Linked DNA regions of Geomonas sp. RF6. The protein of the gene in region 1 binds, or shares a complex with, the protein of each later gene. Links are inferred from orthologs where the notes say so. Each region holds a gene or a part of one and is shown on either strand. Other genes may lie near its edges. The genes, in order: trxB and trxA.

Region 1 (16,396 bases):
GATCGCCGTCCAGCGTCACCAGGAGGTTTCCGGGGTGAGGGTCGGCGTGGAAGAACCCCTTCACCAGCATCTGCTCCGTGTAGAAGAGGACGAGCTTCTCCATGAGGGTGTCGAAGGGAACCTGCAGACGCGCCAGCTCCTCACGGTCGTCGAAGCGAATCCCCTCCTCGTAGCTCATTACCAGTGCATCGGGAGAGGAATAGGCGCGATAGGGGACGGGAAAACGGACACCGGAGTTGGGATAGGTCTGGCGGAAGCGCTCAAGGTTTGCCACCTCCACCTGCATGTCCACTTCCTGGACGATGGTGCGGCTGAAGGCGGAGAGGACCGCCTCGATGGAGTTGCGGGTGTACTCCGCGAAAAGGGGGTGCAGGATCGCCAGAAACCACCCCAGGAGACGGATGTCCTCCCGGACCACGCGCTCGACGCGGTTGCGGCGCAGCTTCACGGCCACCTGCTCCCCCGTCAGAAGTATCGCCCGGTGGACCTGCCCGATGGAGGCGCAGGCTATCGGTCTCTCCTCGAAGGTGGCGAAGCATTCCGCGCCGCGGAAAGCTCGTCCGAAGACGGCACGGAAGTCCGCAGTACTCATGGGCGGCAGCTGGTCGTGAAGCTGGCGCAGCGCCTCGAGGTAGGTTGTGTCGAAGAAGTCGGCACGAGTGGCGAGGACCTGGGCGAGCTTTATGAAGCTCGGACCCAGTTCCTCGATGGCCGAAACGAGCGGCGCCGGCGCCAAGGGGTACATCCCCAGCCAGCTGGGGCGCCTGCGGATCAGCAGGAAGACCGTCAGGAGGACACGGAATACCGTGTAGATCCGAAGCGGGTGGTAAAGCCGGACAAGGAGGCGGATGCTGCTCACGGCATCACGGCTGCCCCTGGCGCGACCTCGCCAGCTCCGCCCGGAGCGCATCGACCTCCGCACGCAAGGCGGTGACGTCGGTGCGCTTCGCGAGGCCGAGCTCGTCCATCGCTTCCTTCAGCAGATCCTTTATGCTCGACTTCACCTGCTCCCGTTCCTCGGTCCCCTTCGCCACCGTTTTCTCGAAGAATTCCCGCGCTCTCCGGTCCCCCTCTTCCCTGAACCCGCGTGTCGATTCTCCCGCCTGCTCCAACTTTTCCTTTGCGAGGATCGCGGCACCGAGGCCGAAGTACATCAGCTGCTCAAGCTTGTCTCTCATGGTCACTCCTTTACGGTAACGCCCGCCGGAAAAAACCGCTGCACCGACAGGACTTCCATTCAATTTTATCGTTGTCGCGGCAAAGAAGCGATAGGGGCGGCATGCGCAGTACGGCGGCGATTTATTTGTAGTTATGCATCCGCCGAACAGCTACCATTGTAGGTGAATGCTGCGGGCTCGATCCAGTGCGACCGGACGAGTCTCGGAGCCACCCAGGGGAGACAAGAAGATGGAATTGACCAGACTCTTCGAGAGCTACGGGATCGGTGTCATGGCCACGGCTGCCGCCGACGGCAGCGTGAACACCGCGATATATGCGAGGCCGCATGTCCTGGACGAGAACACGCTGGTATGGGGAATGACGGACGGCCGGACCTTCAGAAACATCAGGGAAAATCCCTTCGCCTCCTTTCTCTTCAAGACCTCCGGGCAAGGATTTACCGGGGTGCGGATTCAGATAAAGATGGTCAGGACCGAGGAGGGGGAAATGCTGCAAAGGATCAAGGAGCACACGAATGAAGTCGTCGGCCCCGGTGCCGGTGACGCCATAACCCACGCCGTCGTCTTCGCCATTATCGAGATGCGCCCTCTGCTGTAGAAGGTAGAGGAAGGAAGAAGGGGTGGGCGGAGGGTGTATGCGTTTCGGGCTGTGCTGCATCTTTTTGCAGGAGGAGATCCCCTTCCGCACCACCACGGCAAAGGCCCTGTCGGCGTTGCCGCGCAGGGAGCAACTGGAAAAGTTGTCAACACTCTGCACCGGCAACGCCGGAAACCTCCTTCTGGCCCTGCAGACGGTCTCGCGGCTGAAGATAGGCGCCTTCCGCATTCTCTCCGGCCTCTTTCCGCGCATGACGCACCCGGAGGTGGGGTACACGGTTGATGAGCTCCCTCAGGCGCCTGAGATAGTCGACTTTCTGGGGAGGGCGAAGACCTTTGCAAAGGAGCACGACATCCGCCTCAGCTTCCACCCCGACCAGTTCATCGTCCTCTCCTCCCCAACTCCTGCCGTCGTTGCCAGCGCCATACGGGAACTCGATGCCCAGGCCGAGGTCGCCGAGGCCGTGGGGGCGGATGTCATCACCCTGCACGCCGGCGGTGTCTACGGGAGCAAGGAGCAGGCACTGGTGCGCTTCTGCGAGGTGTATGGCGATCTGCCGGAAAGGGTGAGGACGCGGCTGGCACTGGAAAATGATGACATAAGCTACACCGTGCGCGACCTCCTTCCAGCCTGCTACAAAACGGGAATCCCTCTGGTTTACGACGTGCACCACCACCGCTGCAACGGCGACGGCCTCTCCATCGAGGAAGCGACATACCTTTCTGGCGAGACGTGGCTGCCCTCGAAGCGGGAGCAGTACTGCCACATCTCCTCCCCGCGTGCCGGTTGGGGTGGGGCAGATCCGAAACCGCACGCCGACTACATCGACCCCGCTGACTTCCCCGAAGAGTGGCTGGGACGCAGCATGACCCTCGATGTCGAGGCGAAGGCAAAGGAGCTGGCAGTCTTGCGCCTGATGCGCGACCTGAAGCTGTGAGGATCGATCGGTTTGAACGGCCTGCAGGGGGGTGGCCCCTCATGTGGAGCTTGGAGCGTGCGTGGGTGGAGTAGACTGCTGAAGACGGGGTCTCACCGAACCCCGCCGGAAGGCTATGTGTTCAGCACCCCTGCATCGCCGGCCTGTGGGAGAGGGAGGCCATGGCCGCATCCTCGCCGGCGTCTAGCCGGCTGCCGCAGTAGGGGCAAACGGTACAAGAGGGGTCAACATAGCGGAGGCAATAACGGAAGGTGCACCGCTTCGGTTTCCTTCTGAAAGCCGACTGCAACTGTGTCTCCGCAGCCTGCTTGATGGCTAAGCACTCCATCGCCTCTTCCATCTGGACCCTTCGTTTTTCGACATTTTCTGCTTTTTTCTGCTTGCCGCGTTTCGACATTCCTACCCTCCAAAACCTTTCAACTCGTACCTTACAACTCTTTCCGGCTCCGGAAAAGCAGATTCGCATGCGCAACGAGCAGACGAGGATAGCGGTGGATGTCTGGGTTTGGTTTCAGGCAAAGGCAACACCCACCGCGAAGGCGCAAAGAGCGCAAAGAAGTGCGCGCAAGGAAAAAGCATAGAAATGTAACGCAGGAATCCCATTGCTTCGGTTATAGATTTTGTCTCTCTTTGCGGATTTTCCTTTGCGTCCTTTGCGCCTTTGCGGTGGATGTATGGTTTTGCATTGGATGCACACGCCCTGTTCGAAGCATAACATCCCCCGCACAGACCGACTCACGAACACCAGGAAAGTCGGCACCTTAGCCTTGGCCACCCCCGTTGCTCCCCGTTCCAACCAATGGAGCTAAATCCACTGATATAGGGAGGAGCAATGAGTAAATATACAGGAGTATGGGTGAGGGCTCCTGCCTATCAGGATCCTGGAGTTGCAAGAGAGGACGTCGTGGTACTCCGGGCACTACCCGGGCAAAGAGAGAGGTCGTAATGGAGGAAGCCATGAAGGACAGTAGCCGCTTTAAGTTTCATAGCAACGATAGTTATGGCGAGCTTGGCGATGGCAACTACCTGGACCGACACATCCTACGACAACCACGTTTTTAACCGAGACAGCACGAGTTACCGGCACACATACGACATCACGGACGGCCCCAACGGGTTCGTCCCCGGCACAGATCTCGCCTACAACGGCAGTCTCGTTCTCAACTTCGAAAGCTTCGGGCTGGTTGATTACGCGATAATCCTGATGGGGAACCTGCTTCCGGACGCAATGGGCTTTAGCAACTCATCGGACCAGAACATCGGCCTCGACTTTCTGGCGCTGTGGCGAGTCAACGAGTACGGACACCTCAGCATGACCGTCAACCGCCTCACCGGTTCCTTCACCCTTGTCGATTCCGTCCTGACGGTGGAAGGGATCGACCGAACCCCGGCCGTGCCGGAACCGGGGACGATGGTTCTCCTGGCAGCGGGATTTTTCGGAGTGGCAATCTACAGCAAACGTCGCCGCAACGCGTAACACGGGCAGGTGAGCTTGGGGGATGCCTCGAACGGGCATCCCTCAGTTCATGCACCACACACCCCTCCCCCCTAGCCCTCAAGGTGCTCCCACGCGATACACCGTACCGCTGCCGTAATCTGCCACGTACACTTCACCAGCTTCGTCCTCCCCGAAAGTGGAGATGGAGAATTTCGTGTCCGCAAGAAGCTGAGTCCGCCATGTCGATCCATCTCTGCGCAGGCCCCAGATGCGCCCGGAGCAGAAGTCGCCGTACAGGTAGATTCCCTTCAGCGACGCGGCAGTGCCACGGTACACATACCCTCCGGTCACCGAGCAGTCCCCGCGGCCGTGACGATACTCGGCGACAGGGAGGACCAGCCCAGACTTGTCGCACTTCTCTTTCTTAAAGCAGCTGCTCCCCTCCATCCGGTTCCATCCATAATTGGCTCCGGCACCGGCACCAGCGGGCTGGAAGTCGACCTCTTCCACTTCATCCTGCCCGACGTCGGCAATGTAGAGGTCACCTGTCGTCCGGTCGAAGGAAAAGCGCCATGGATTGCGCAGACCGTAGCCCCATATCTCGTTCCGGAACGGATTCCCCTTCGGGATTGCATACGACTTGGTGCCCGATGAGACGTCAATGCGGAGGATCTTCCCGAGGAGCGTGTCGCGCCTCTGGCCGTTGCGGTGTGGGTCCCCCCCCTTCCCTCCATCACCGGTGCCGATGTAGAGAAACCCGTCCGGGCCGAAAGCGAGTTCACCACCGTTGTGGTTACGATACGGCTGGGTGATGTGGAGAAGCTGCGTGCGGGAGGCCGGATCCGCCCTGTCCGGGTCGGCGCTCACGGAAAAGCGGTCGATGGAGGTGTTGCCGATCCCCGTCTTGTCGGTGTAGTTCACGAAGAAAACGCGACGGCGGGCGAAGTCGGGAGGAAACTCCAGGTCCAGCAGCCCCTGCTCGCTGCCGGTCCTGGTGACGAGTCCGGATATATCGAGAAAGGGGGTGGCCGAAACAACCCCGTCCCGCACGATCTTCACCCTCCCCCCCTGCTCCACCACAAAAAGCCTGTTGCTGCCATCCCTCGCGCTGACTATCGCCGTCGGGTCAGTAAACCCTTTGGCCACCGGGGTGAAGGTGAGGGAGGCGGGGAAACCGGGAGCACCCTTTCCGGTAGCACTGTTTCCCTCGCGGGAACAGGAGGATAAAACTACGACAGCGAAAACAGCCAAAGACATGAGAAAGACTGGTGAGGTTCTGCTCCGCCTGTCCATTTGCCCCTCCTCAGGTGCTGAACTGAACTCCATTCCGTCGCATGCGACGCGTAGCATTTTATGCGGCCGCTCTTTTGCCGCACGCTCTCCAATTCTACGTCCTCCGTTGGTGTTGGCGAGCATCCAAGGTTCAGGAAATGTGGGTACAGATGGAGGGAGGGCACACGGCCCGGTCTCACCGCCTTTGTCGTGCGTAGCTGTACTTCAGTGACGGTTTGTGCGGAAAGGAGGGACGAAATGCGGGGGCTCGCGGTCCAGGCAATACGTGTCCGCTACTGATGGGTACTGCATTGCTCGACGACGTCTCTTATTCTACGCGCCACTTCAGGAGGGTTGACGGAACGACCGTCGATGGTCTCCAGTCTCTGAATGGCATCGGGAACGTCACTTGGCTTTAAGAGAACTGGGAGTATTTTTACCTCTGATTCACGTGATCTTCCAAGTGCCACCCCTATCTCAAACATGGCCCACTCCGAGGCCATAAAATCTGGGGAGATGAGTAGTACAAACACAGAAGATGAATCCAGAGCAGATTCGATCTGAAACATCCAGTCCTCACCAGCTCTTATGTCTTGATCAGTCCTGCTAGGGACGTCCAAAGTGTCCAGGGCACTTTTTAAAGCTTTTCCCCACTCGTCATCCTTGTGCGCAAAAGATATAAAGACTTTGGGTAATTCCGGGTTCATTGTTCACCTTGGAGGCCTTAGCTATTGTCATGTCTCTTTTCATAAGTATCGCAGAAAATGGGCGATCCGACACGAGTATCTGCTCGGGCATCCCTCAGTATCCCAGCTTCCGGTCCAGGCTCCGGTACTGTATCGCCTCGGCTATGTGCTGCTCCTGAATGTTTTCCGTACCCGCGAGGTCGGCGACGGTGCGGGCTACCTTCAGGATCCTCGTGTAGGCGCGGGCGGAGAAGCCGAGTTTCTCGGTCACCACTTCCAGCAGCCGGTGGCCGGCGGCGTCCGGCTCGCAGAATTTCCTGATCTGCCTCGGCGTCATCTGCGCATTGCAGTGCACCCGCGTCCCCTTGAACCTTTCCAGCTGTATCTCCCGCGCCGTCCCCACCCTGGCCGCGATCGCCGCGGAGCTTTCGCCTTCCGCACGGTCCGCCAGTTCCCGATACCTTACTGCCGGCACCTCGATGTGGATGTCGATCCGGTCCAGGAGCGGACCGGAGATGCGGGAGCGGTACTGGTGGATCTCCCGCGGCGTGCAGGTGCAGCCGCCTCCGCTCTCGCCGCTTTGGCCGCACTTACATGGGTTCATCGCTGCGACAAGCATGATACGACTCGGGTACGTCACAGACGAGAGGGCGCGCGAGATGGTGACGCGACCGTCCTCCATCGGCTGGCGCAGCACTTCGAGGACGTGCTTCTTGAATTCGGGGAGTTCGTCGAGGAAAAGGACGCCATTATGTGAGAGCGAGACTTCGCCCGGCTTGGGAGTCGTGCTCCCGCCGATCAGGCCGACGTCGGAGATGGTGTGATGCGGGGAGCGAAAGGGTCGGGTGGCTATCAGCGCCCGCTCCTTCTCCAGAAGCCCCATCACGCTGTACACCTTCGTCGTCTCTATCGCCTCCTCAAACTGCAAAGGGGGAAGGATGGAGGGGACGCGCCGCGCCAGCATCGTCTTCCCCGATCCCGGCGGACCGATCATGAGCAGATTATGTGATCCAGCCGCGGCGACTTCGAGGGCGCGCTTGGCGTGCTCCTGCCCTTTCACCTCGCAGAAGTCTTCACCGTACTCGCACCCCTGCCTGAAGAGGGCGTCGATATCGGCCTTGTACGGCTCGATCTGCAGCGCGCCGTTCAGGAAGTCCACCACTTCGCACAGCTGCGAAACGCCGATCACCTCGATGCCGTCAACGACGCCGCCTTCGCAGGCGTTCTCAGTCGGCACAACGATACCTGCAAGTCCGGCCTCCCGCGCTGCGACCGCCACGGAGAGGCAGCCGCGAATCGGCTTCACTCCGCCGTCCAGGGAGAGTTCCCCCAGAAGGAGATACTCTTTCAGCTTCTCGCCCTGCACGGCGCCGGTCGCGGCGAGTATCCCTATGGAGATGGGGAGGTCGAAGGAGGCGCCCTCCTTCTTTACATCGGCCGGGGCGAGGTTGACGGTGATCTTGCGGTTGGGGAAGTCGTAGCCGGAGTTCTTGAGGGCCGCCTTGACTCGGTCCTTGCTCTCCTTTACCGCTACGTCGGGGAGTCCTACGGTGGCAAGTTGGGGAAGACCCTGGGCTATGTCCACCTCCACATCGATGAGGATGGCGTCAATGCCCAGAAGCGCGCTGGAAAGTACCTTGGCGAGCATGGCTTACCCCCGATGGAGGGAGTTGCTTTGGATTGATTCTGGTGCTGCGTGGACGGTACGAGGTGGCTCCGCCCCCATCGCCACCCCTGCCCCCCCTTCACGGGAGGGCGGGATGGTCTGATGAGCCGAGCCGGGATGCTTAGGTATCGAGAAGCTCCAGGAACTTTTCTGCGTCGACGGCGGCCATGCAGCCGGTGCCGGCGGAGGTGATCGCCTGCCGGTAGACACGGTCCTGCACGTCTCCCGCGGCGAAGACTCCGGGTACGTTCGTGGAGGTGCACCCCCCCTCGCAGCCGCCCTGGGTCAGGATGTAGCCGTCCTCCATGTCGAGCTGGTTTTCAAATATGGAGGTGTTCGGCGTGTGGCCGATGGCGATGAAGCAGCCGTGCACCGGGATGATCTTGTCGGTGCCGCTGACGACGTGGTGCAGGCGGATTCCCGTCACCCCCCCCTCGTCCCCCAGCACCTCTTCCAGGACGTGATGCCACTCGATGGTCACCTTCCCGGTCTTTGTCTTCTCTATCAGGCGGTCCGCGAGGATCTTCTCGGCGCGGAACTTTTCCCGGCGGTGCACGACGGTCACGTGGGAGGCGATATTGGCAAGATAGAGGGCTTCCTCGACTGCCGTATTACCGCCGCCAATGACTGCAACCGGTTTGCCGCGGTAGAAGAAACCATCGCAGGTGGCGCAGGCGGAGACCCCCTTCCCCTTGTACGCCTGCTCGGAGGGTATGCCGAGGTATCTGGCGGAAGCGCCGGTCGCGATGATGAGGGCGTCGCAGGTATAGATGCCGTTGTCCCCCTCCAGGGTGAAGGGGCGATCCTTCAGGTTCGACTTGTGGATCTGGTCGTAGATTATCTTCGTCCCGAATCGCTCGGCGTGGCGCAGCATCCGCTCCATGAGCTCCGGTCCCTGAACGCCGTCGGGGTCCCCCGGCCAGTTGTCCACCTCGGTCGTGGTCATCAGCTGCCCACCCTGCTGCATGCCGGTGATCAGTACGGGGTTCAGGTTTGCGCGCGCGGCGTAAACCGCGGCGGTGTAGCCAGCGGGTCCGGATCCGAGAATTATGAGCCGGTGATGAGTTACTTCCATTTAACCAACACCTCCACTTTTTTGGCGCAAGATAACAGTATAGAGGCAAAAATGCAAGGCGGCAAACCCGCATAAACATTGACCCTATAAGGGCCCAAAGTTATAATGAAGAAAAATGAGCCGACCGGCGCAATGACGGAAGCCGTGAAAAATGAGGGAGCTTCTACCCTTCGCCCGCACGTCCTCCGGCGCCGGGTGGAGGCACACGGAACGGAGTTCCACGAGCATCCTACGCACGGTTTCTGAACATGGCAGGCAAGGGAGGGCGCCTCTCTGCCGACGAGGTGGACCATGGATTCACACGCTCACGCTGAACCTCACGTACACAGCGCATCGTGCAGCCACGCGGGCCACGATCACCACGAACATCATCACGACCACCATCTGGACCAGAGCATCGCGGGGCGCCTGAAGTACGCCATCATACTAACCGGCGCCACTCTCCTCGCGGAGGTCATCGGCGGGATCTGGACGAACTCCCTGGCGTTGCTCTCCGATGCCGCCCATGTCTTTCTCGATCTCTTTGCCCTGCTCCTCTCCCTCGCCGCGATCAGGCTCGCTGCCCTTCCCGCCACCGATACCCGCACCTTCGGCTGGCACCGGGCGGAGGTATTCGCCTCCTTTATCAACGGCATCTCCGTCTTTTTCATCGCGGCGGTAATCTGCTATGAGGCGGTCGGCAGGATCTATCAGCCGGAAGAGGTGAAAAGCTTTCCGATGCTGGTGATCGCCGGCATCGGCCTCGGCATGAACCTTTTCTCCGCCTCGGCTCTCCACTCTCACTCGCACGACGACCTCAACGTACACAGCGCCTTCCTGCACGTCATAGGCGATGCGGCAGCCTCCGTCGGCGTCATCATCGGCGGCATCATCATGTACTACACCAACTGGTTCCTGCTCGATGCCATCATCTCCATCGGCATCGGCGCCGTCATCTTCTGGGGATCGTGGCGGGTGATCCGGGAATCGACCCACATCCTTCTCGAGGGTGTGCCGAAGACAATCGTGCTTGACGAGGTCGCCGGCACCATAATGGAGGTGGAGGGGGTATCGGAGGTGCACCACCTGAACGTGTGGACCATATGCTCCCACATCCTTGCCCTCTCGGCGCACGTGGTCATCCCGCGCTCCTTCCGCGGTGAACACGCCCCGATGCGCAGCCAGATCGAGAAGAAGCTTTTCGAGAAGCACCACATCTCCCACACCACGCTCCAACTGGAGAGCGAGCCGTGCACGAAGGAGGGGCACGTGAAGACATTCCGGCACCGTCCGCGTGCCGGCGGGGATGACCACGACCATGCCCACGGCGGCAGTTGCTCCGGGCATCACCACTAGAGCGGGCGCCGGCATGCTTGACTATGCCCTCATCCAGGAAGCCGCCCAAAGGATCAAGGGGCGCCTCCACAAGAGCGCGCTGATTAACGCTCACCATTTCAGCGAAAAGCTGCATCTCCCTCTTTACCTCAAGTGCGAAAACCTGCAGCGCACCGGTTCCTTCAAGATCCGGGGTGCATTGAACTTCATGACATCGCAACCGCCCGAGGCGCTGGCCGGCGGCGTAGTTACCGCCTCTGCTGGAAACCATGCGCAGGGGGTGGCGTTTGCCGCGCAGCTTCTGGCGGTCCCCGCGATCATCTACATGCCTGAAAGCACTCCGCCTCAAAAAGTCTTTTCCACCAGGGAGTACGGAGCCGAGGTTGTCCTTGCCGGCAGAAACTTCGATGAGGCATGCAGCGCTGCCCTCGGTGCTGCCCGCGACAGGGGCGCCCTCTTCGTGCACGCCTTCGACGATGAACTCATCATGGCGGGGCAGGGAACGATAGGTCTGGAGCTCCTGACCCAGCTACCGGACATCGCCAACGTGCTCATCCCGATCGGCGGAGGGGGCCTCATCTCAGGGATCGCCACCGCCATCAAGAAGACGAACCCGCAGGTGCGCATTATCGGAGTGGAGGCGGCCGCCGCCCCCTCCATGCTCCTCTCCCTTAAGAAAGGGGAAGTCACCACCGTCCCGTTGCACGCAAGCCTCGCAGACGGCATCGCCATCAAGACGGTGGGGCAGCGGACCTTCCCGGTCGTGCAGGCGCTCGTGGACGAGGTCGTGATGGTGGGGGAAGAGGAGATCGCGCAGGCGATCGTGGCGCTTCTGGAAAGGGCGAAGCTGATGGTGGAGGGCGCTGGTGCGGTAGGGCTCGCCGCGCTCATGGCGGGGAAGGTGAAGCGTCTGGAGGGGAAGACGGTGGTTCTTCTTTCCGGCGGAAACATCGATGTGAAGACGATCGCCACCGTGGTGGAAAGGGGGCTGGTGGCCGCCGGGCGTTACCTGAAGCTGAAGGTCGAGCTGGAAGATATTCCCGGCGCCCTTGCGTGCCTCCTCTCAGCCGTGGCGCAGACCCGCGCCAACATCTCCATCATTACCCACGACCGCCGCGCCCGCTCCCTCCCGATAGGGAAGACGGAGGTACTTCTGGAGGTGGAGACCCGCGGTGTGGACCACATCGAGGAGGTCATCAAGTACCTGTCGTCACAGGGGTATCAGCTGGAGGTGACGCGCTAGCCGCACACCCACCCCATCCCCACCCTGTCCCTCCCCTTGAAAGGGAGGGGACGTGATTGTTACTGCTCCTCAAAGGGAGGGGCGTGTAATGTAGGCCGGGATAAGCCGGAAGGCGTTCCCGGCGTCCGACTCTGGCGACCTTTGCGCCGACGCTTACACCAACTCCGTCCCGCCTCTCATTCCGCCTTGTGTTCCTTAATCACCCGCAGGAACGCATCTCCATACCGCGCGAGCTTGTGCTGTCCGACGCCGGTAATCTTCAGGAGCTCCCACTTGTCCTTCGGCATCTGTGCCGCCATCTCCGCGAGGGTGGCGTCGGCGAAGACGACGAAAGGGGGCACCTGCTGCTCGTCCGCGATCTCCTTGCGCAACGCCCGCAGCTCCTGGAAAAGCGCGTTGTCGTACGCCGGCTTTTTCTGTGCCGCCTTCTTCTCGACTGCACCGCGCACATCCCGCGTCTGCGGCCTCGCCAGCACCAGCCGCTCCTCCCCCCGCAGCAGTGGCCTCGCCCGTTCTGTCAGCTTCAGCACCGAGTAGCTGGCGATGTCCTGCTCCAGATACCCCAGGTGAACCAGCTGGCGGATCACGCCGCTCCACGCATCCTGTGACAGGTGGCGGCCGATACCGAAGGTGGACAGCTTGTCGTGGCGCAGCTGCTGTATCCGCTGGTTCTGCGAGCCCCGCAGGACGTCGACCACATGCCCGAGCCCGAAGCGTTGCCCCACGCGGAAAACGCACGAAAGCGCCTTTCGTGCATCATCGGTGGCATCGAACCGCTCGGGAGGGTTTTCGCAGATGTCGCAGTTGCCGCAGTCCTCCTCCAGCCTGTCGCCGAAGTACCCGAGAAGCACCCGCCGCCTGCAAGTCTGCGCCTCGGCAAATCCGACCATCGCCTGCAGCTTGTGCATCTCTATTCGGTTTTGCTCCTCGTTGTTGCCGTTACCGATGAGGGCTGCGGCCACGGCGATATCGCCATAGCCGAAAAGAAGGAGCGCCTCGGCGGGGAGCCCGTCCCTCCCGGCACGCCCCGTCCCGCCACACCGGCGAGGTCACATGGTATGGACGCCTCTCTTTTCTGTCTATGTTCAGAAGCTTATATAAATTTTGACCATGTCCATACCTAATGTCTTTTTTCGGGGTCTCGCTGCCCCAAATGTCCATACTTTGAGCCGTAGAGAGATAGCACCGGCTGAGGCCCAATGTACGCGTCTTTCAGTTTGGGGTGGCTTAGAAGAAGAAAACGATAAAGGAAGGGTGTCAACGTTATTCTGGAAGAGGAATTTCACCACGCTCGGTGCTCAACGTGATACTCCAACCTTCCGGATCCTCCAGACCTTCATTTGTGGACCTCGTGTGTTCTTTTTCATCGTCTTCGCTCCTATTTATTGGGCTCTGGCCGGTTTAATATCCCAGCCGGCGGCTTCGACTCCTTGATGGCGCTCGATACGGAGTCTGTGAACCCTTCCACAGCGGCTACCTGAGGAGCCGCGGGGACCCCTCTTCCCATGGCGCTACAGGATGAGGAAGGGCACAAACGTCTGGGCCTTCGTGCGCGACCTGGAGTTGGTGCGCGCCAGACGGGGCTGTCACCTCTGGAGGCGTCAGAAGGGTAGAAAATAATATTGCAATAGCATAAATATATTTATATAACGGCAGCCATGAAAAGGGCTTTATTCGCATGGATTGGAAAGAACGATCTCGACGCCGCGTCATCCGACGGGGCGAGGGGGCTGGGCGCCATCTGCCAGTCCATCTCCTCCCGCAACTATGGAAAGGTCGTCCTTCTTTCCGACTGGCCGGCGGACAAAACCCAAGGGTACTTCAACTGGATCAGGGCACGCACCTCCGCGGAGTTGGAGGTGAGATCGGTCGAACTTGCCAATCCTACCGATATTCCGGCGGTGTACGACTACGCCAAGCGAACGGTACAGGAGACCTTGCGCGGTATCGGAAAGGGCTGCGAGGTAACCTTCCACCTCTCCTCCGGTACTTGGGCGATGGCCTCCGTGTGGATCATCCTCGCCAACTCCTTCTTCACGGCGACGCTGATAAAATCCTCGCCGGAGGAGGGGGTGCAGGATGTCTATTTCCCCTTCGAACTCGCCGCCGATTATCTTCCCGACTTAGTAAAACGGAAAGATAAAGCGGTTGGCCCGCTTTTTGATGGAGGCAGTGCCGATGCGCCGGCCTTCAGCAACATCATTCACCGCAGCGAGGTGGTGCTCCGACTCCTCTCGAAGGCGCAAAAGGCCGCCCCGCACTTCCTGCCCGTGCTCATCCTGGGCGAATCGGGAACCGGGAAGGAACTGTTGGCGAGCGCCATCCACAAGTCGAGCCTTTGCAAGGGACGGTTCGTCGCCGTGAACTGCGGCGCCATCCCGGCCTCGCTGATCGAATCGGAACTCTTCGGCCACGCCAAGGGGGCCTTCACCGGGGCGGCCGGCCAAAAGCATGGGCTGATAAAAGCCGCGGCCGGCGGTACCCTCTTTCTCGACGAGGTGGGGGAGTTGCCCCTCGGCGCGCAGGTCAAGTTCCTGCGGGTTCTCCAGGAGGGCACCTTTACCCCCGTGGGCGCAATCATCCCCGAAACGACCGATGCCCGGATCATCGCCGCCACCAACAGGAATCTCCTGGAGGAGGTCGCCGCGGGGAGGTTTCGCGAAGACCTGTTCCACCGGCTGGCGGTGGCCATGCTCTACGTGCCGCCCCTGCGCGAGCGGGAAGGGGACCTGATACCCCTGATCGACCACCTGCTGCGGGAAGCGAACCGGCGCCTGTCGAAGGGTGCGGGGCACACGCCCAAGAAGCTCTCGTCCGCAGCCCGTACCGTGTTGCTCCAGCATCACTGGCCCGGCAACGTGAGGGAACTGCAGAATACCCTTCTGCGGGCAGCGCTCTGGTCCGACGGGAACGTCCTCGAGAAACAGGACATCGAAGAAGCCCTGCTACCCGCTCCTCCTCGCAGTGGAAGCAACGATGAAGGACGCGGAGACGTTCTGGGAGTTCCACTGGGGGATGGGTTCGATCTGGAGGGGATTCTCGGTGAGGTCGCCAGGCATTACCTGAAAAAGGCAATGACCGCATCCGGCGGTAACAAGTCGAAGGCGTCGCGCCTTTTGAACTTCAAGAGCTACCAGACGCTCGACAACTGGCTTAAAAGATACGGACTGCGCGACACGCCGTCTTCGTGACGCGACCGCCGCACGATTCCCCTGATCGACGGGGGAGGGCGCGGCAACAATTATTTGCAGGTGCCTTTCGTGAAGATCATCGACAAAATCTACCAAGTCGCCGACGAAGCGGACTTCGGACCGCTTTTTAGAAACCCCTTCTCCATCTGCAGAAAGGCCGTGAAATACCTGTTCATCGGCACCTTGTGCTTATGGGGATTCCAGCTTCTCCTGGTACCCATTCTGGACTCCCCCGCATTCTTCCGCTTCGTTGACAACTTCGTCTTCAAAGATGCGCTGAATTCGAGAAGCAACGACCGGATCGCCTATGTGGACTCGGTCGACTGGTCCGCCACCGAAGAAGCCTTGAGCACGGTTAGGGACCGGATAATTGTCTTCGACAAGCCGTTCCATTATCTGCCCTCGGACGCCGGAAAACGTGCGTTCGTCGCTTTCGTAACCCGCCTTGCGAGTTCGAACAAGGTGGTAGTTTCGGTATCCCGGGAAGAGTACGGGAAGCTCGGCAATGCCGCGGTTGCCTCGCTCGGCAACGTTCCGAACCTGTATCTCGCCGCGGAAAGGGAAAAGAAAACCGAGGTATTCTACAAAAACAGGTTTCTCGCTTACATGCTGCATTCGTTCGCAATGTACGATTCCGCGTTGGCAGACGCCGCGGTACGGTCCTTCTTTTCTTCGGAGACCTATCACCGGGCCAAGGGCAAAGATGTTTCTTTGTGCAGCGTGGCCAACATCGTTCACAGTCTTCAAACACTCTCGCTCCGCCCCGAGCCGAGCACGATACAGGACCTTATAAACCAGAACGTGCTGTGGGCGGTGGTCAGGTACTCGGATCTGCCGGTCGAATCCGATCTGACGAAAATCGTGCCGCCGGTTGCGGTGCTGCGCTCTGCAGACTTCCGCAAGAACGGGAGCCTTCCGTCGTCGCAGGTGCTGATCGTGGGGAATACCCGCAATGACCAGGTGGTGACCCCCATCGGCACTATTCCGAGCATCGTCTATCTCGGTAACGCGATTCAAAGCTATGGCCATGGCAACGTCTACCGCTACCTGCTCGGACTGGCCGTCGACCTGGCGCTGCTTCTGCTTTTTTTTTACCTTCCTTATCTATACCTCGTAACGTTTGGCCACCTCCGAAAGTCGTTTCGCAGCAATGTAACGTGGTTACTATCACTGGTGCCGCTCTACCTGGCCTATTTCTGTTCGTTCCTTCCTTTGGAGTACTTTTTTTCGACCAACGGGATTTGCCTTACCTTCTTTTTCGTGCTCGGCAGTTATGTGGGAGGCTTCGGCTTTCTGCTGGCGACAGCCTTAAGCCTCGCTTACGCTTTAGTAAACCACGATGAAGCGGAGATCGTCTTCAACCGCAGTATCGAGGTATTCAAACGGGAGGGGGAAAAGAGGACCCTGCGCAAGATAAAGCACGAGGTGAACCCGAGGCTGAGCGCGCTGACCACCGCCACCGCCGGCATCTCCAGGGTGGTGGCACGGCTCGGAATCGGCGACGAGCCGATGGTTGTCCGGCGAGACAACACCGTGAAAAAGACGTTGGCCGACGGCCTGCGCGCCTTGGAATCCAACATCAGGGATATCGAGGAACAGGTGAACAACAAATCGGGACGCTACACCTTCGACGAAGGCAGGATACCTGCCGAGACCGTCGATCTCGTCGAACTCTTCGACACGAAGGTGAGGAAGTTCCTTGAAGACAGATCCGACAGGATACGGTTCGCGCTCGAGACCAGTGCCCGCAGCATTGCGTTTAGCCTCAAGAAGGACCTCTTCATCGATGCAATGTCCA
Region 2 (7,412 bases), 1.0 Mb from region 1 along the record:
GAAGGGGTGCGAGGCGGATCTGGAGCGCCTCTCTTCCGCCATCAGCGGGGAGACCGCGGCGGTCCTCGTGCAGAATCCAAACTTCTTCGGGAGCGTCGCCGATTTCACCGCACTCGCCGAACGGGCGCACCAGCAGGGGGCGCTCCTGGTGGTGTCGTGCTACCCCATCTCGCTCGGTCTTGTAAAGAGTCCCGGGGAAATGGGCGCGGACATCGCGGTCGGTGAGGGACAAAGCCTCGGCAACCCCCTCTCCTTCGGCGGCCCCGCCTTCGGCCTCATCGCCGCCACAAAAAGCCTCATCAGGAACCTTCCCGGGAGGATCGTCGGGGAGACCATCGACCGCTCCGGGCGTCGCGGCTACGTCCTCACCCTGCAGGCCCGCGAGCAGCACATAAAGAGGCACAAGGCGACCTCCAACATCTGCACCAACCAGAGCCTCTGCGCGCTGCGAGGGATGATCTTCATGACGGCGCTCGGCGCGGACGGTTTCCGCGAGCTGGCACAGCTAAACTACGACAAGGCGGAGCACGCCAAGAAGGTGCTCGCCCTGATCGACGGCGTCACCCTGGAAAACCGTGCGCCGACCTTCAACGAATTCACCCTCACGCTCCCCACGGACGCGGGAAGTGTCGTGCAGCGGCTCCTGGCGCGGGGGATCGCCGCGGGGGTGCCGCTCGGGTCGTACTACCCCGGGCGCGAGAACTCCCTCGTGGTGACGGTGACCGAACGGCGCAGCCGGGAGCAGATCGAGAAACTCGCCGAGGGTCTGCAGGAGGCGGTATGCAGCTGATATTCGAAAAATCGATGCCGGGGCGGCCGGGGGTGAGGCTCCCCGCGCCGGACGTCCCGCACGCCGAACCGTTCCCCGCCGAGCTCTCCCGAAAGGAGCCGCCGCGGCTCCCGGAGGTGAGCGAGCTCGATCTGGTGCGGCATTATACGAACCTCTCCAGGCGCAACTTCTCGGTCGATACCAATTTCTACCCCCTCGGCTCCTGCACCATGAAGTACAACGTGAAGGTGATGGAGGACCTCGCCGCCCTCTTCCGCGACTGCCACCCGATGCTGGCACTCCTTCCTGGGGGCGCGGAGATGGCGCAGGGGCCTCTGTCGCTTATCTGGGAGCTGGAGCGGCAGCTGTGCGAGATCACGGGGATGGACCAGGTAACGACGCAGCCTCTGGCGGGGGCGCACGGGGAGATGACCGGGATCCTCATGATCGCCGCCTACCACCGGGCAAACGGGGAGAAGCGGCGCTACGTCATCGTCCCCGACTCCTCCCACGGCACAAACCCCGCGAGCGCGGCGATCGCCGGCTACGAGCTCATCACGGTACCGAGCGCGCCGTACGGCGACATGGACCTGGACGCCTACCGGCAGGTGCTCACGAACGAGGTCGCCGCGGTCATGCTGACCTGCCCCAACACCCTCGGCATCTTCAACCCCTACGTCGCCGACGTGTGCCGCATGGCGCACGAGGTGGGCGCCCTCACCTACTACGACGGCGCGAACCTGAACGCCATCCTCGGAAAGGTGCGGCCTGGGGATCTCGGCTTCGACGTCATCCACGTGAACCTGCACAAGACCTTCGGCACCCCGCACGGCGGCGGCGGCCCCGGGAGCGGCCCGGTCGGCGTGGCGCAGCGGCTCGCCCCCTTCCTGCCGGGACCGCGGGTGGTGCGGGGGGAGGACGGCAAGTTTACCCTCGTCCCCAGCGAGAAGAGCATCGGCCGCGTCTCCGACTTCTTCGGCAACTTCGGCATCATGGCCCGCGCCTACGGTTATATCACCCGCCTCGGGAAGGAAGGACTGATCGAGGTGAGCGAGCAGGCGGTTCTGAATGCGAATTATGTTATGGCGCGGCTGAAAGAAGCGTATGATCTTCCCTTCGACACCCTGTGCATGCACGAATGCGTCTTTTCCGCGAGCAGGCAGACGAAGGACGGCGTGCACGCCATCGACATCGCAAAGTACCTGATCGACCGCCGCTACCACCCGCCGACCGTGTACTTCCCGCTCAACGTGAAGGAAGCGATCATGATCGAGCCGACCGAAACAGAGAGCAAGCAGACTCTCGATGACTTTGTCGACGCGATGCTGGAAGCGGCGCGGATAGCGGCTACCGATCCGGAATCGCTGCGGCAGGCTCCGGTCGGGACACCGGTCGGGCGGCTCGACGAGGCGCGCGCCGCGAGGGCGCAGCAGGTCTGCTGCGAGTAGGGACTAGGCGGGGACTGGCTCCTTTGTTAAAAGGTGCCTGTCCCCCTCTCCGTCGCTGTCCCCCTCTCCGTCGCGCGGGAAGATCGAACGAAAGGAGTTGCAGTGAGAGAAAACGGAGGCGCGTGGCGCCTGGTTGACAGCGGGAGGCTGGACGGCCCCGCCAACATGGCGCTCGACGAGGCACTCCTGGAGAGCTTTGCCGCCGGCGCTTCCCCTCCGGTACTTCGCCTCTACGGCTGGAGCCCGGCCGCCCTGAGCGTCGGGCGCTACCAGGATGCCGCAGCTTCCCTGAACCTGCCGGTCTGCAGCGGCGACGGCGTCGACGTCGTTCGGCGCATGACCGGCGGCGGCATCATCTACCATGACCACGAGCTCACCTACAGCCTCGTCTGCTCACCCTCCCATCTCGGCCACATCTCCAGCGTAAAGGACGGCTTTCGCCAGCTCTGCGCTTTCCTCATGAGCACCTACCGCGGACTCGGGCTCGATCCCGCGTTTGCGACGGAGTGCAGCGACGACGAGGTCCGCTTCGGAGCGGCGACACCCTTTTGCTTTGCGGGGAGGGAAGCGTACGACATCGTGGTGGGGGGGCGGAAGCTGGGGGGGAACGCGCAGCGCAGGAAACGCGACCTCATCTTCCAGCACGGGTCTATCCCGCTGTCGAGCCGCGTGGCCCGGGGGTTGCGCTACCTGCGCGAGCCGGCTCCGGGAGCAGAGCGCGCCGTAAGTCTCGAAGAGCTCGGCGTAACCGTACCGGTGGAGACACTGAAGGAAGCGCTGGCGGCCTCGTTTGAGGCAGATGTGCAGGTGACGCTGAAGCCTCATCCGGTAACGGCGCAGGAATGGGAAAACGTGCAGAGGCTTCTGGACGAAAAGTACCGGTGCGAACGGTGGACCCTCAAGGGAGACGCCGGGAAGTAATAGCTCAACTGGAAAGGTAGTGCATGGATCCGTTGCGGAAACCACATTGGCTGCAGAAAAAGATCAACCCCGGCGCTCACGGAGAGATGGAGGGGCTGCTGAGCGAGCTGCGTCTCGAGACGGTCTGCCAGCAGGCGCATTGCCCGAACATCACCGAGTGCTTTTCCAGGAGCCAGGCCACCTTCCTCATCCTCGGCCGCATCTGCACGAGGCACTGTTCGTTCTGCAACGTTTCGAAGGAAGCGCCACGCCCCCCTGATCCGCAGGAGCCGGGAAACGTGGCGCAGGCGGTGCAGCGGCTGAAGCTTGCCCACGTGGTGGTGACGAGCCCCACGCGCGACGACCTCCCAGACGGAGGCGCGGCACACTTCGCGGAGACGGTCCGGCAGATTCGGCGGGCCTCTCCGGAGACCGCGGTGGAGCTTCTGGTGCCGGATTTTGCCGGAGACGAAGGGGCGCTGTCGGTGGTGCTGCAGAGCGCTCCGGAGATACTGGGGCACAATCTCGAGACGGTGCCGCGGCTGTACTTCATCCGCGCCGGCGCCGACTACGGCCGGTCTCTTCAGCTACTGGCGAGGGCACACCAGCTTGCACCGCAGCTGAAGACGAAGTCGGGACTGATGCTTGGCCTCGGGGAAGAGGAAGAAGAGCTCTTCGCGGTGCTGGAAGAGCTCCGCGCGACGGGATGCTCATACTTGAGCCTCGGGCAGTACCTCGCCCCGAGCCGGCAGCATTACCCGGTGCAGCGCTACCTCGAGCCGGAGCTTTTCGAGCGCTACCGGGAGAAGGCCCTCTCCCTGGGGTTCCTCCACGTGGAAAGCGCCCCCTACGTGCGCAGCTCGTACCATGCGCAGGACTATGAATCGAAAAGGATAGGACGGAATCGATGTAGGCCGGAATAAGCGCAGCGTTTCCGGCAGAGTCCACAGCCGCCGGGAACGCCTCCGGCTTATCCCGGCCTACATTCAGATGCCACATCCGCCCCCGCGGCTCGCCCCCAGAATGCTTTTCACCGACACGGTTGTTTCTTCCGGCTCACAAGGGTATGATGCACAACCTAGTACCCGCGGCGGCCATGCCGCACCAGGAGATCGGAATGCTTCACCGCACTCTCGCCCTTGGCGCGATCCTTTTCACCGCACTTTCCGTCTGCCCCGCTCCAGCCGAAGCCCGCAGGACTTCCCCCGTCGATGGCGGCACGGTCACGTCCGGGACCGGGTGGCGCCTCGACCCCTTCGGCACCGGGAGGATGATGTACCACAACGGCTACGACATCGCCGTCCCGATGGGGACTCCCGTGCACCCCGTCGAATCGGGAACCGTCTATTTCGCCGGCACCTACAAGGGGTACGGCGAGATGGTCGCCATCGACCACGGCAACGGCTACCTCACCATCTATGGCCACAACTCCGCCGTGAAGGTGCGTGCAGGGGAGAAGGTCACCAGCGACAGCGTCATCGCCCTCTCCGGCACCAGTGGCAGGTCGACCGGCCCCCACGTCCACTACGAGATGCGGATGCTCCCCAATTACCAGAAGGTGCAGCGCGCCAAGATGGAGAAGGACCTGAAACAGCTTGTGGAGAATAAGATCGGTGGCTGGGTGGAAGGTCAGGTGAAAGGGAATGCGGGACCGCATCTCAACGGGGGGGGGATGGGTGGAGGGAGCGAATTCTACCTGCCGGATGACCTGAACGAGTAGCTCTACTCCCTGTCGATTCTTCTATTCTATTACGTCACTGTTCGGCGATGAGCCTTCTGATTGTGTCCTCTATCGCTTTGCCGGTCTGCTCGGAATACCCCTGGAATTTCTCCGCGACCACCCCTCTTTTGTTGATGATGTAGATGGTGGGCACAGAGCGCAGGCCGTAATCGGTCTGCATATCTTCACCGGCTATGGCGATCGGATAGCCGATCTTCTTCTCGGCGGAGAAGGACTTCACCTCTTTCTCCCCCCCCTCATCCACACTGACTCCCAGGATCTGCAGCCCCTGCTTCCCGTACTTGCGATTGAGCGTATTGAGATGCGGAATGGAATTCTTGCACGGGACGCACCACGTGGCGAAGAAGTCCATGACGAGCACATAGCCGCGGTAGTTCGCGAGGGAGATCGGTTGTCCTGCAGTGGTGGTCAGCTTGATGGGAGGAGCGACATCCCCTTTCTGCAAAATAGCGGCGGCCGGCACTGCATTCATCAGCATGCCGGCAACCGCTAAGGGGAGAGAGTATCGACTGATTCTGGCGAGAACTCTTTTCATGGAGTTAAAGGGCCTTCTTGATCAGCGCCTCCAGCTGTGATTTGGGGATCGCACCGACGACCTGATCGAGCACCTTGCCGTCCTTCAGGAGGATGACGGTGGGGATGCCGCGCACGCCGTATTTTCCCGGAGTAGCGGGGTTGTCGTCAACGTTTACCTTCCCGACCTTAACGCGCCCCTGGTACTCCTCTGCGATGGAATCGATGAGGGGGGAGATAGCCTTGCAGGGGGCGCACCAGGTGGCCCAAAAATCTACCAGCACCGGTATATCGGACTGAAGAACTTCTTTTTCAAAGTTGTCATCGGTGAATGCATGCACGTGTTCACTGGCCATGTAACCCTCTCCTTAAGGAAATATACAATCGTCTATGATCATAGATGAGCGGCCAAAAAAAGCAAGGAGTAATTAAAGCCGGCAGCGGCGCTGTGACAGTTCCACATCCGCTGTTGACAGGGCTTCGCAGGTTGGGCCATAGTGACACCCTGAGAAAAAGTGGCGAGTAACAGTTGCATTTCGCCGCAATAGTGTATGCAGCGCAGAGGCCGCCAGGGGCACCTCCACCTGCGATCCCTCCAGGCGGCTCGGCCGCCATCGCCGGGGGGCTTCACATTTGGCGCTGCGGCCACTGCCATAGCAGAATTACATACCACTGCAGGCTTCATATCACCAGGAGACCCTTCCTTGCGCTGTTACCCGATCAACCTGAACCTCCACGGCAAAAAAGTCGTCATCATCGGCGGGGGTCGGGTCGCCGCGCGCAAGGCCGGACGTCTCGTCGCCGCCGGCGCCTCCGTCACCGTCATCGCCCCTGAACTTTGCAACCAGCTCCAAGCCATCGTCTCCGCCGGGAACGCGACCCACCTCGCCAGGGGTTACTCCGAGGGGGATCTCGCCGGCGCCTTTCTCGCCTTTGCCGCCACCGACGATGAAGCGACCAATGCCTCCGTCGCGACGGAGGCCCGCCGCATCGGGGTCCTAGTCGATCGGGTGGACGCCCCGGCGGACTCCGATTTCGGCACTCCCGCCCTCCTTTGCCGCGGCGACTTGCAGATCACCGTCTCCACCGGCGGAGTGAGCCCCGCGCTCTCCCGCAAGATCGTGGAGACGCTGGAAACGCAATTCGGACCGGAGTACGCAGAGGCTCTGGAGCTTCTCGGACGCGTCCGTGAAAAGATATTGACTGCCAAGGCAGGTAGCGAATACAATGAGCCGATTTTTTCCGAGCTCGCCGCGCTCGACCTCCCTGCCATGATCAAAAACGGCTCCCGGGACGAAGCACTCCAGACGCTCCTAAAACTCCTGGGCCCCGAATTCGCACAGGTCCTCTCCGCAGCGGTAAAAAAGGATCCTTCATGAACGCGTTGCTCTTCAATTCCGCCCTGGCCATCTACTCAGCCGCCACCGCCGTATACCTCGCCTTTCTGGTCAAGCCGCGGGACATCTTTGGGCGCGCCGCTCACTGGCTCATATCGACGGGCTTTCTCGTCCATCTCATCTTCACCCTGAACCGCTTCCGCGAGGCGGGACACTTTCCGATAACAAACCTGCACGAATCCCTCTCCTTCTTCAGCCTCGCCGTCATCGGCGTCTTCATCGTCTGCGAGAGGCGCTACCACGTCTTTATCCTCGGGTCCTTCGTAACTCCTCTGGCGCTCCTTTTCCTGGCGCTTTCGGCAGGGTACCCTTCGGACATCATGCCGCTCAACCCGGCGCTCAAGAGCGGCTGGCTCTCGATCCACACCGCCCTCGCCTTCCTGGGATACGCTGCCTTCGCCATCTCCTTCGGCGTCAGCATCATGTACCTCATACAGTCGCACTACCTGAAGAAAAAGAAGCTCGGCGCCCTCTTCCAGAAGCTCCCCCCCCTCGACCTTCTGGACGAGATCAGCTACCGCTGCCTGACCTGGGGCTTCCCGCTTCTGACTTTTGCCATCATCTCCGGCGCCATCTGGGCGGAAACCGCCTGGGGCACCTACTGGAGTTGGGACCCGAAGGAGACATGGTCCCTCATAACCTGG

The links.
Region 2: the proteins of trxB (region 1) and trxA are in contact, whole or in part, in a crystal structure (PDB 1F6M), measured with the Escherichia coli proteins. The link is inferred for Geomonas sp. RF6 from one-to-one orthologs.

Annotation. Positions count from the first base shown.
Region 1 is NZ_CP087999.1:2,313,441-2,329,836, reverse strand. Bases 6,874-9,817 are described here. They hold trxB (thioredoxin-disulfide reductase), read right to left. Parts: upstream 8,851-9,817; coding sequence 7,897-8,850; downstream 6,874-7,896. Other genes in these bases: LPW11_RS09960 (cation diffusion facilitator family transporter), read left to right, coding at 9,142-9,817; LPW11_RS09970 (YifB family Mg chelatase-like AAA ATPase), read right to left, coding at 6,874-7,757. Outside these bases: LPW11_RS10010 (ABC1 kinase family protein), read right to left, coding at 1-859; LPW11_RS10005 (phasin family protein), read right to left, coding at 864-1,178; LPW11_RS10000 (pyridoxamine 5'-phosphate oxidase family protein), read left to right, coding at 1,408-1,776; UV DNA damage repair endonuclease UvsE, read left to right, coding at 1,814-2,713; LPW11_RS09990 (hypothetical protein), read left to right, coding at 2,965-3,294; LPW11_RS09985 (PEP-CTERM sorting domain-containing protein), read left to right, coding at 3,729-4,190; LPW11_RS09980 (PQQ-dependent sugar dehydrogenase), read right to left, coding at 4,269-5,444; LPW11_RS09975 (toll/interleukin-1 receptor domain-containing protein), read right to left, coding at 5,717-6,130; more of LPW11_RS09970, read right to left, coding at 6,225-6,873; more of LPW11_RS09960, read left to right, coding at 9,818-10,185; ilvA (threonine ammonia-lyase), read left to right, coding at 10,199-11,407; LPW11_RS09945 (sigma-54 interaction domain-containing protein), read left to right, coding at 13,066-14,598; LPW11_RS09940 (hypothetical protein), read left to right, coding at 14,668-16,396.
Region 2 is NZ_CP087999.1:1,318,374-1,325,785, forward strand. The notes cover bases 4,063-6,898. They hold trxA (thioredoxin), read right to left. Parts: upstream 5,728-6,898; coding sequence 5,398-5,727; downstream 4,063-5,397. Other genes in these bases: LPW11_RS05655 (M23 family metallopeptidase), read left to right, coding at 4,235-4,837; LPW11_RS05660 (TlpA family protein disulfide reductase), read right to left, coding at 4,872-5,393; LPW11_RS05670 (precorrin-2 dehydrogenase/sirohydrochlorin ferrochelatase family protein), read left to right, coding at 6,076-6,750; ccsB (c-type cytochrome biogenesis protein CcsB), read left to right, coding at 6,747-6,898. Also shown: aminomethyl-transferring glycine dehydrogenase subunit GcvPA, read left to right, coding at 1-790; aminomethyl-transferring glycine dehydrogenase subunit GcvPB, read left to right, coding at 781-2,217; LPW11_RS05645 (lipoate--protein ligase family protein), read left to right, coding at 2,320-3,138; lipA (lipoyl synthase), read left to right, coding at 3,162-4,040; more of ccsB, read left to right, coding at 6,899-7,412. UniProt on the Escherichia coli protein: Participates in various redox reactions through the reversible oxidation of its active center dithiol to a disulfide and catalyzes dithiol-disulfide exchange reactions.